2 regions of the Velazquezella soli genome follow, and region 1 is predicted to be linked to the other one. Evidence: predicted binding sites of a transcription regulator. Region 1 holds the regulator's gene; the other holds the start of a gene.

Region 1 (4,211 bases):
CGGCTCCTTCTATATGATGCTGATCGTGCTCGTCCTGTCCCTGCCGATCGGCGTCGCAGCCTCGATCTATCTTGAAGAGTTTGCCCCGAAGAACCGGTTCACGGACCTGATCGAGGTCAACATCAACAATCTCGCAGCGGTCCCGTCGATCGTCTACGGTCTGTTGGGTCTCGCGGTCTTCATCAACTTCATGGGCCTGCCGCGCTCGGCCTCGCTGGTCGGCGGCCTGGTGCTGACGCTGATGACGCTTCCGACCATTATCATCGCCACCCGCGCGGCACTGAAAGCAGTGCCACCGTCGATCCGTGCTGCAGCGCTCGGGCTCGGTGCCTCGAAGATGCAGACCATCTTCCACCATGTCCTGCCGCTTGCCATGCCCGGTATCCTGACCGGTACGATCATCGGCCTCGCGCACGCCCTTGGCGAAACCGCGCCGCTCCTCTTGATCGGCATGGTCGCCTTCGTGGCGAACTATCCGACCACGCCGATGGATCCGTCGACAGCGCTGCCGGTACAGATCTACATGTGGGCTAACGAGGCGGAACGCGCCTTCGTTGAACGAACCTCGGGAGCGATCATGATCCTGCTCCTGTTCCTGATCTTGATGAATGTTGGCGCAATTCTCTTGCGACGCCGCTTCGAACGGCGTTGGTAGAGGAAGGGGGAAGCAATGAACATGATGTCAGAAGCTGCAGTTGAGAAGGCGCTGGACAAGAAAATGAACGACGTTGCATATAAGATGATCGGCAAGGATGTCTCCGTTTATTACGGTGACAAGCGCGCTCTTTATGACGTGAACCTGAATGTCCGCCAAAATACCGTCACTGCTTTGATCGGTCCGTCCGGCTGCGGCAAGTCCACCTTCCTGCGCACGATGAACCGCATGAACGACACGATCGAGGGTTGCCGCGTCACCGGCAAGATCACGCTCGACGGCGACGATATCTACGACAAGGAAATCGACGTTGTGGAGCTGCGTGCCCGGGTCGGCATGGTGTTCCAGAAGCCGAACCCGTTCCCGAAGTCGATCTACGAGAACATTGCCTACGGTCCCCGCATCCACGGCCTTGCCCGCGGCAAGACGGAAATGGACGCGATCGTCGAGGCAAGCCTGCAGCGCGCCGGCCTCTGGGCAGAAGTCAAGGATCGCCTGCATGAAGGCGGTACCGGCCTTTCCGGCGGTCAGCAGCAGCGCCTGTGCATCGCCCGTGCGATCGCCGTTTCGCCTGAAGTCATTCTGATGGACGAGCCGTGCTCGGCACTCGACCCCATCGCCACGGCCAAGGTCGAGGAACTGATCCACGAACTGCGCGCCAACTACACGATCGTGATCGTCACCCACTCGATGCAGCAGGCGGCCCGCGTTTCGCAGCGCACGGCGATGTTCCATCTCGGCCACCTGGTCGAGGAAAACGATACCGACAAGATGTTCACCAATCCGGATGACCAGCGCACCCAGGATTACATCATGGGCCGCTTCGGCTGATGCGGGCGCAGAGCCCGTCAGCCGCAACTGCAGACATCAAGGATCAGACACATGGTTTCGACCCATATTCTCTCGGCCTATGACGAGGAACTGAAATACCTGAACCGCCGGATCTCCGAAATGGGCGGCCTGGCGGAGCAGATGTGCGGTGATGCCGTGCGTGCGCTCGTCAACTCCGACTCCGCACTGGCCCAGAAGGTCATCTCGGACGACGTCATTCTCGACCATGCCGAGCGCGATATCCAGGACAAGGCGATCGTCACCATCGCCAAGCGTCAGCCGATGGCGGCCGACCTTCGCGAGATCATCGGCACGCTGCGCATTGCAGCTGACCTGGAACGCGTCGGCGACCTTGGTAAGAACACCGCCAAGCGCGTGCTCGCCGTGCAGGGAACAGGCGTCCCGCGCAAGCTCGCCCGTGGTCTGGAGCATCTTTCCGAACTGGCGCTGGTGCAGCTCAAGGACGTTCTTGATGTCTTCGCCAACCGCTCCGCGGAAAAAGCCGAAATCATCCGCCAGCGCGATGAAGAGATTGACGCGATGTACACCTCGCTGTTCCGCGAACTCCTCACCTACATGATGGAGGATCCGCGCAACATCACCACGTGCACCCATCTCCTGTTCTGCGCCAAGAACATCGAGCGCATCGGCGACCACGCGACGAATATCGCCGAGACCATCTACTACATCGCGACCGGCGCACAGCCGGAGGGCGAACGTCCGAAGGACGATACGTCCAACATGCTCGGCTCCGCCGGGACATGATGCAGCTCTCCCGAAATCGCCTGCCGGTTTCGGGACGATAACTGCCAAAACCAATGACCTGAAGCAGCGCGAGCGGATCTGGCGGATCTAAGTGCGGTTCGGGACGAGTGACGGAGCAAGTCGGAATGCAGCCGAAGATCGCAGTCGTGGAAGACGAAGAGGCCCTCAGCGTCCTCCTTCGGTATAACCTGGAGGCCGAGGGTTACGAGGTCGATACCGTGCTTCGCGGTGACGAAGCGGAAATCAGGCTTCAGGAGCGCGTTCCGGATCTTCTCATTCTCGACTGGATGCTGCCGGGCGTTTCAGGCATCGAACTCTGCCGTCGCCTGCGTATGCGGCCGGAGACGGAACGCCTGCCGATCATCATGCTGACGGCGCGCGGCGAAGAAAGCGAGCGCGTTCGCGGGCTTGCCACCGGCGCAGACGACTATGTGGTCAAGCCTTTCTCGACGCCGGAACTGATGGCCCGCGTCAAGGCGATGCTGCGCCGTGCCCGACCGGAGGTCCTTTCGAGCGTCCTCAAATGCGGCGATATCGAACTCGATCGCGAAACCCATCGCGTTCACCGCAAGAGCCGCGAAGTTCGCCTCGGGCCGACAGAGTTTAGACTTCTGGAATTCCTGATGGCCTCACCCAGCCGCGTCTTTTCGCGCTCGCAGCTGCTCGACGGCGTCTGGGGTCATGACATCTATGTCGACGAACGCACCGTCGACGTGCATGTGGGGCGCCTGCGGAAGGCACTCAACTTCTCCAACATGCAGGATGTCATCCGCACGGTCCGCGGTGCCGGTTACTCAATGGAAGCCTGAGCACCGCGTCTCCTAGCCGGCAGCGTCATGGCAATCACGCCGGTCACGACGCAGGCGAGACCGAGCCAGGCTGTCGAGGCAAGCGTTTCGCCGAGAAACACGACGCCGATGCCAACGCCGATCGGCACCCGCAGATAGGCCTGCGCCGTCGTGCCGACGGAGCCCAGCGTCTGCACCAGCCGGAAATAGATGACGAAGGCGAGCGCCGTCGAAAATACCGCGAGCGCCAACAGGGCGAGCATCGAATCGGTGCTGGGCGTCAGCGTCCAGGGTCTGTCGACCACGAGGCTCACGGGAATGAGGATGGCCGCCCCTGCGATCAGCGATCCCGCGGCGGGCATCATCGGGTCCAATCCCTTAAAATTCTTCCCGAAGATGGCAGCCGCCGCATAGCAGATCGTCGCGGTCACGATGGCGAGTTGAGCCCAGAGGTTCTCGCCCGACCCGGCAAGCGCCTCCATGCCGACGATCAGGCATATGCCGACAATGCCTGCCGCAACTCCGAACAGCTTGGCCGCAGAGACGCTTTCATGGCGCGTGATCAGCGCCGTCAGCAGAAACGCGAAGATCGGCGTCGTTGAACTCAAAATGGTGGCAAGGCCCGCATCGGTCGTCTGTTCGGCCCAGGCAATCAGGGTGAAGGGGACAGCGCTGTTCAGGCAGGCCTGAACCGTGAAGAGCGTCCAGGTCTGCCGGTCCCTCGGCAGTTTCAAGCCGCGCAGGTGCAGTGCCGCAACGAGAATGAGACCGGCGACCAGCGTCCTGACGGCGATAAAGGTGATGGGCGAGATCGTCTCCACACCGACCTTGATCAGCGTGTAGGACGCGCCCCAAAGCGTCGCGAGCGTGAGGAGCAGCAACAGATCCGTTGCCATGCTTGTTTTGGTGTCCGCCATTCCAGTTCCTATCCCCATCCATGCAATCTCCGCCCGTCTTAGCGGAGAGAGGAAAAGAAATGCTTCGACGACGGCCGAACCGTTGACCGCTGACGGCAAAGTTTTCCGGTGCTAGAACTGGATCATGCCCAATATGGTTTCAGGAAACACGATTGCGGAAGTTGCAAGCCTGATCGGCGATGCTGCACGCGCCAACATGCTGTCCGCGCTGATGGGCGGACAGGCGCTGACGGCGGGCGAACTGGCACGCCACGC
Region 2 (4,211 bases), 1.6 Mb from region 1:
GCCGGCGAAATCCTCATAGGTCATGCCCGCGACGAAGGTTCGGATCTCCTGCCCGACCTCAAGCATTTCATCGATATAGGTCTGGAGCCGCTCGATGCTCATACCGGCTTTGCTTCCCGCAAAATCCGTTCACGCAGGCGCTCGGGAAGATCGCCCGGTGTGAGAAGGTCGACATCGGTGCCCGACATCATTTCCTTCAGCTCTTCCAGCAGCCCGCCGAGATCAAACAGCGTGGTGCCCGGCAGTGCATCGACGAGAATATCGATATCGCTATCCGGACGGTCCTCACCCCGAGCCACCGAACCGAAGACGCGCGGGTTCGCCGCATTGAAGCGTTTCGTCGCTTCACGGATAGCCACACGGTTTTTCTCCAGCACTTCCGACGGTCTCATGTGGGCGATAACTCCTGTTGCGGTCACTATAGGCGAAGGACAGGCAAGGGAAAAGCAAACGCCTCACGTCTCCGGCAAAAGCGCCAGCAACCGCAGATGCGCGATCCTTTCCACCTGGGCGCAGGCGGTCTTGAACTCCTGGTCCGCGTCGTTGCCGACGCGGGTCTCGAAGGCGGCGAGGATGTCGTCCCGTGTCAGGCCCTTGACGGCGATGATGAAGGGGAAGCCGAATTTTGCGACATAGGCGGCGTTGAGTTCGGTGAAGCGTGCGTGCTCATCTGGGCTCAGACGATCGAGACCGGCGCCGGCCTGTTCGCTTTTGCTCTCTTCAGTCAATCCGCCGGCGATGGCGAGCTTGCCGGCAAGGTCCGGATGGGCGTTGAGGATGCCGAGCTTCTCCTGCGGGTCCGCGGCGCGAAAAACCGCCACCATCGCCTCATGCACGCCCTTGGCGGTCAGCGGCACGAAGATCATGCCGCCGTCATAGGCGCGCTCGGCGATAAAGGGCGAATGTTCGAACACACCACCGAAGGTCGCGACGAAATCGTTGCGGGCGGTCATCGTGCAGCCACCGTGCTTGGGGCCGACACATCTGAGGGCTTGTGATGGGCATGCCAGTGGCGGGCGATCTCGATGCGTTGCGGCAGCCAGACCTTGTCGTGGGAGAGCACGTATTCCATGAACCGGCGCAGCGCCGCCACGCGGCCTGGGCGCCCGACGAGGCGGCAATGCAGGCCGACCGACAGCATCTTTGCCGCCCCCTCCTCGCCTTCCCGGTAAAGTGTGTCGAACGCATCCTTTAGATAGGTGAAGAACTGATCGCCGGTGTTGAAACCCTGCGGCGTGGCAAAGCGCATGTCGTTGGTTTCCAGCGTATAGGGGATGATCAGGAACGGCTTGCCATCCAACCCGGGAACCCAATAGGGCAGATCGTCGGCGTAGCTGTCGGACGAATAGAGGAAACCGCCCTCTTCCATGACGAGCTTCAGCGTGTTGTCGGATGGCTTGCCCTGGTACATGCCGTAAGGACGCTCGCCGGTAAGCTCCGTATGCAGGCGCACCGCCTCAATAATGTGTTCGCGTTCCCGTGCTTCGTCGAAATCCTTGTATTCGAGCCAGCGGTAACCGTGGCTGGCGATCTCCCAGCCGGCTTCCTTCATGGCTGAGACAGCTTCGGGATTGCGGGCCATGGCAAGCGTCACGCCGTAGACGGTGGTCTGGACCTTGAGTTCGGTAAACAGCCGGTGCAGCCGCCAGAAACCGGCGCGCGAACCGTATTCGTAGATCGATTCCATGTTGAGATTGCGCTGGCCCGGCCAGGCGGCGGCGCCGACGATTTCGGACAGCAGGTTTTCCGACGCCGGATCATCGTCCAAGATCGAGCTTTCGCCGCCCTCTTCGTAGTTGATCACGAACTGCACGGCGATATTGGCGCCGTTGGGCCATTTCGGATCGGGCGTGTGGCGGCCATAGCCGACGAGATCGCGGGGGTAGTCTTTTATGGTTATGGGCATGGTCCACCTCGATTATCTCTTGTGGAAGGTAGCCCAGCCTTTCCGCCGATGTCGAGACGGAACGTGATCGCTCAGGCGATCTTGCGGGCGGAAACGCGCCCCATCGGATGCAGAGAATGGACATGGAACGGCGCACCGGGCTCATTTTCGACGAACAGCGCGATGTTGGCGATTTCCAAGGGACGCAGCAGATACGGATTGAAATGGGCGCGCAAGGCCGTTTCGAAACGCGGCATTTCGGCCGGTGTCATCGGGCCCGTCAACGTCATGTGAAAGCGGTATTCCTCCATCACGTGAGGGTTGCCCCAGCGGTGGAGGTTGGAAAACTGCGGCGCTGAAAGATCGCCGGGATCGGCGCGTTCCAGCTCGCCTTCCGAAAGCGGCGCCCGGAACACGTCGAATTCCTGCACGACGGCGCAGGCGAGAAACCGCATCCGCTCGCAAGGCACAGCCGGAACGAGCCCGAAATAATTGCCGAGACGCGCCACTTCGAGAAGCGGCAGTTCGAAAGGATCATGCGATCCCGCAAAGTGCATCAGATGGCGCAGCAGCATCTGTTCGGTAATATCAGGAGCGAGCCGGAACGGCGCCTTGAGCGTGGCGTGAAAACCGCAGCGGCGCGGCAGCGCGGTATGATAGGCGATCTCGTGCAAACCAAGGTTGCAGATCTCGGGCGGCTCCATCGCCTCGCCGGAATAGGCACTGCGGCCTAGCCATTGCGCCGCGGCAAGCGTCAGCGGATCATGCGCAGGTGGCGTAAAATAGAGTGCGTAGCGCATGCGTCACCTTTTCTGCCCCTGTTCGTTTATTCACGCATGCTCATCAACCCCACGAATTGGGTTACGCGATTTGCGTGACAGATTAACGACGAGAAAGGGCCGAAACGCGCGTTTAACGCGTAGCAACCGAAAGATGATCCGAAAGTATAAAACTCTCGGGAAGCGAGTGCTCTTGACCGATGACGAAACCGAGCGCAGCATCTGCAAGCCTGTGGGCAAGCCCGAAGCTGACCTTGAAGGCGCCGGTGAGAGCAATGACGCGCGGATGGTCGGGATGCGGACCGACCATCGGCTCCCGACCGATCGCCTTTGGCCGTAGCCCGGCCCAGCGCTCCACCACTTCCGCACCGGAAAGTGCCGGCACGAGCGCGCGGGCGCGGACCAGGAGATCGTCGAGCTTGGCATCGGTGGCAAACGGCGCGTCGAATTCCTCCTCGCTGGTGCTGCCGACCGCCACGTGGCCATCGTCATGGGCGATCACATAGAGCCCGTTGAGAAACAGGATCGGCAGCGACGGATCGATATCGGCCTTCAACAGCGCCGCCTGCCCCTTCACCGGCTGTCCCAGCGGAACCGAGATGGATGGAGACAGGGGACCAAGCAGCGGAAACGACTGCGGGCCGGCCGCAATCATGCAATGGCCAAAACCGATCGAGCGTCCATCGGCAAATTCGACGCGGTTTGCCACCGGGTCGATCCGCTCCGCCGGCAGTCCTTCGATCAGGCTCACATGCCGGGCGTTGCCAAGGAAGGCGGCGAGCGCAGCCATCAGATGACGGGGGGAAACGCGGGCGGCAAACGTGTCGTGCACGATGCCGGCTTCGGTAAAGGCCGGGTCCGGCCATCCGTCGAAAGGCGACGCATCGAGCACATGCCAGTGGAACGGATCGCCGTCGTGCCGCCAGTTGACCTCCGCCTCCTGCTGATGGCGTAGGGCGATGGGTCTGAGATGCGGCTTCGGCAGCGGGATCAGCCGACCGGAGCGGCGATAACCGCAGGACAGCCCGGCCTCGGCTTCGAGCCTCGCCACTTCGTCTTCGAGGGCGACGAGTGCGTCGAATTGCGCCTGTTTCTTGTCGTTCCAGCGGTCGGGCACATGCGACATCAGCGCGCCCAGAATGCCGCCGCTGGCACCCTGCCCCAACCGTCCGGCTTCGACCAAAAGGGTTCGGATGCCGAGCCGTTCCGCCTTGACCGCGGCCCAGAGGCCCATGATGCCGCCGCCGATGATCAGGAGATCGACATGATCGCCGGGGAGATGCGGCATCGCTGGCGATTGACCCCGGGGACCTCGAGGATTATCCGCATCTTCCATGAGCAATCACGATCCCGAAATTGTAAAAGACGACGCCACGCCTGAAGCCCCGGCGCTCGACTGGCATGACGGCGATATGCCGTATTCGACGGAATTTGGCGACCACTTTTATTGCCGCACCGATGGCCGGCTGGAATGCGGCCATGTGTTTCTGGCCGGAAACGGCCTGCCGGAGCGCTGGACCGAGATGTCGCCAGCTGGAGACACGTTC

What was found. The regulator PhoB, encoded in region 1, activates phosphate uptake and scavenging genes when phosphate is short. The targets are predictions, from matches to a motif close to TGTCATNNANCTGTCAT.
Region 2: the regulator PhoB is predicted to act here: its motif matches at 2,760-2,776, upstream of AC0JZ8_RS11205 (DUF1045 domain-containing protein).

Annotation. Positions count from the first base shown of each region.
Region 1 covers NZ_CDRNXF010000004.1:8,729-12,939, reverse strand. The annotation lists gene pstA (phosphate ABC transporter permease PstA) at 1-655, shown strand, start outside; gene pstB (phosphate ABC transporter ATP-binding protein PstB) at 671-1,486, shown strand; gene phoU (phosphate signaling complex protein PhoU) at 1,538-2,251, shown strand; gene phoB (phosphate regulon transcriptional regulator PhoB) at 2,377-3,060, shown strand; gene AC0JZ8_RS03630 (DMT family transporter) at 3,042-3,956, opposite strand; gene AC0JZ8_RS03625 (ArsR/SmtB family transcription factor) at 4,081-4,211, shown strand, end outside.
Region 2 covers NZ_CDRNXF010000004.1:1,571,091-1,575,301, reverse strand. The annotation lists gene AC0JZ8_RS11225 (HepT-like ribonuclease domain-containing protein) at 1-102, opposite strand, end outside; gene AC0JZ8_RS11220 (nucleotidyltransferase family protein) at 99-392, opposite strand; gene uraD (2-oxo-4-hydroxy-4-carboxy-5-ureidoimidazoline decarboxylase) at 456-953, opposite strand; gene puuE (allantoinase PuuE) at 950-1,906, opposite strand; gene AC0JZ8_RS11205 (DUF1045 domain-containing protein) at 1,978-2,685, opposite strand; gene AC0JZ8_RS11200 (NAD(P)/FAD-dependent oxidoreductase) at 2,798-4,000, opposite strand; gene mnmC2 (tRNA (5-methylaminomethyl-2-thiouridine)(34)-methyltransferase MnmC2) at 3,999-4,211, shown strand, end outside.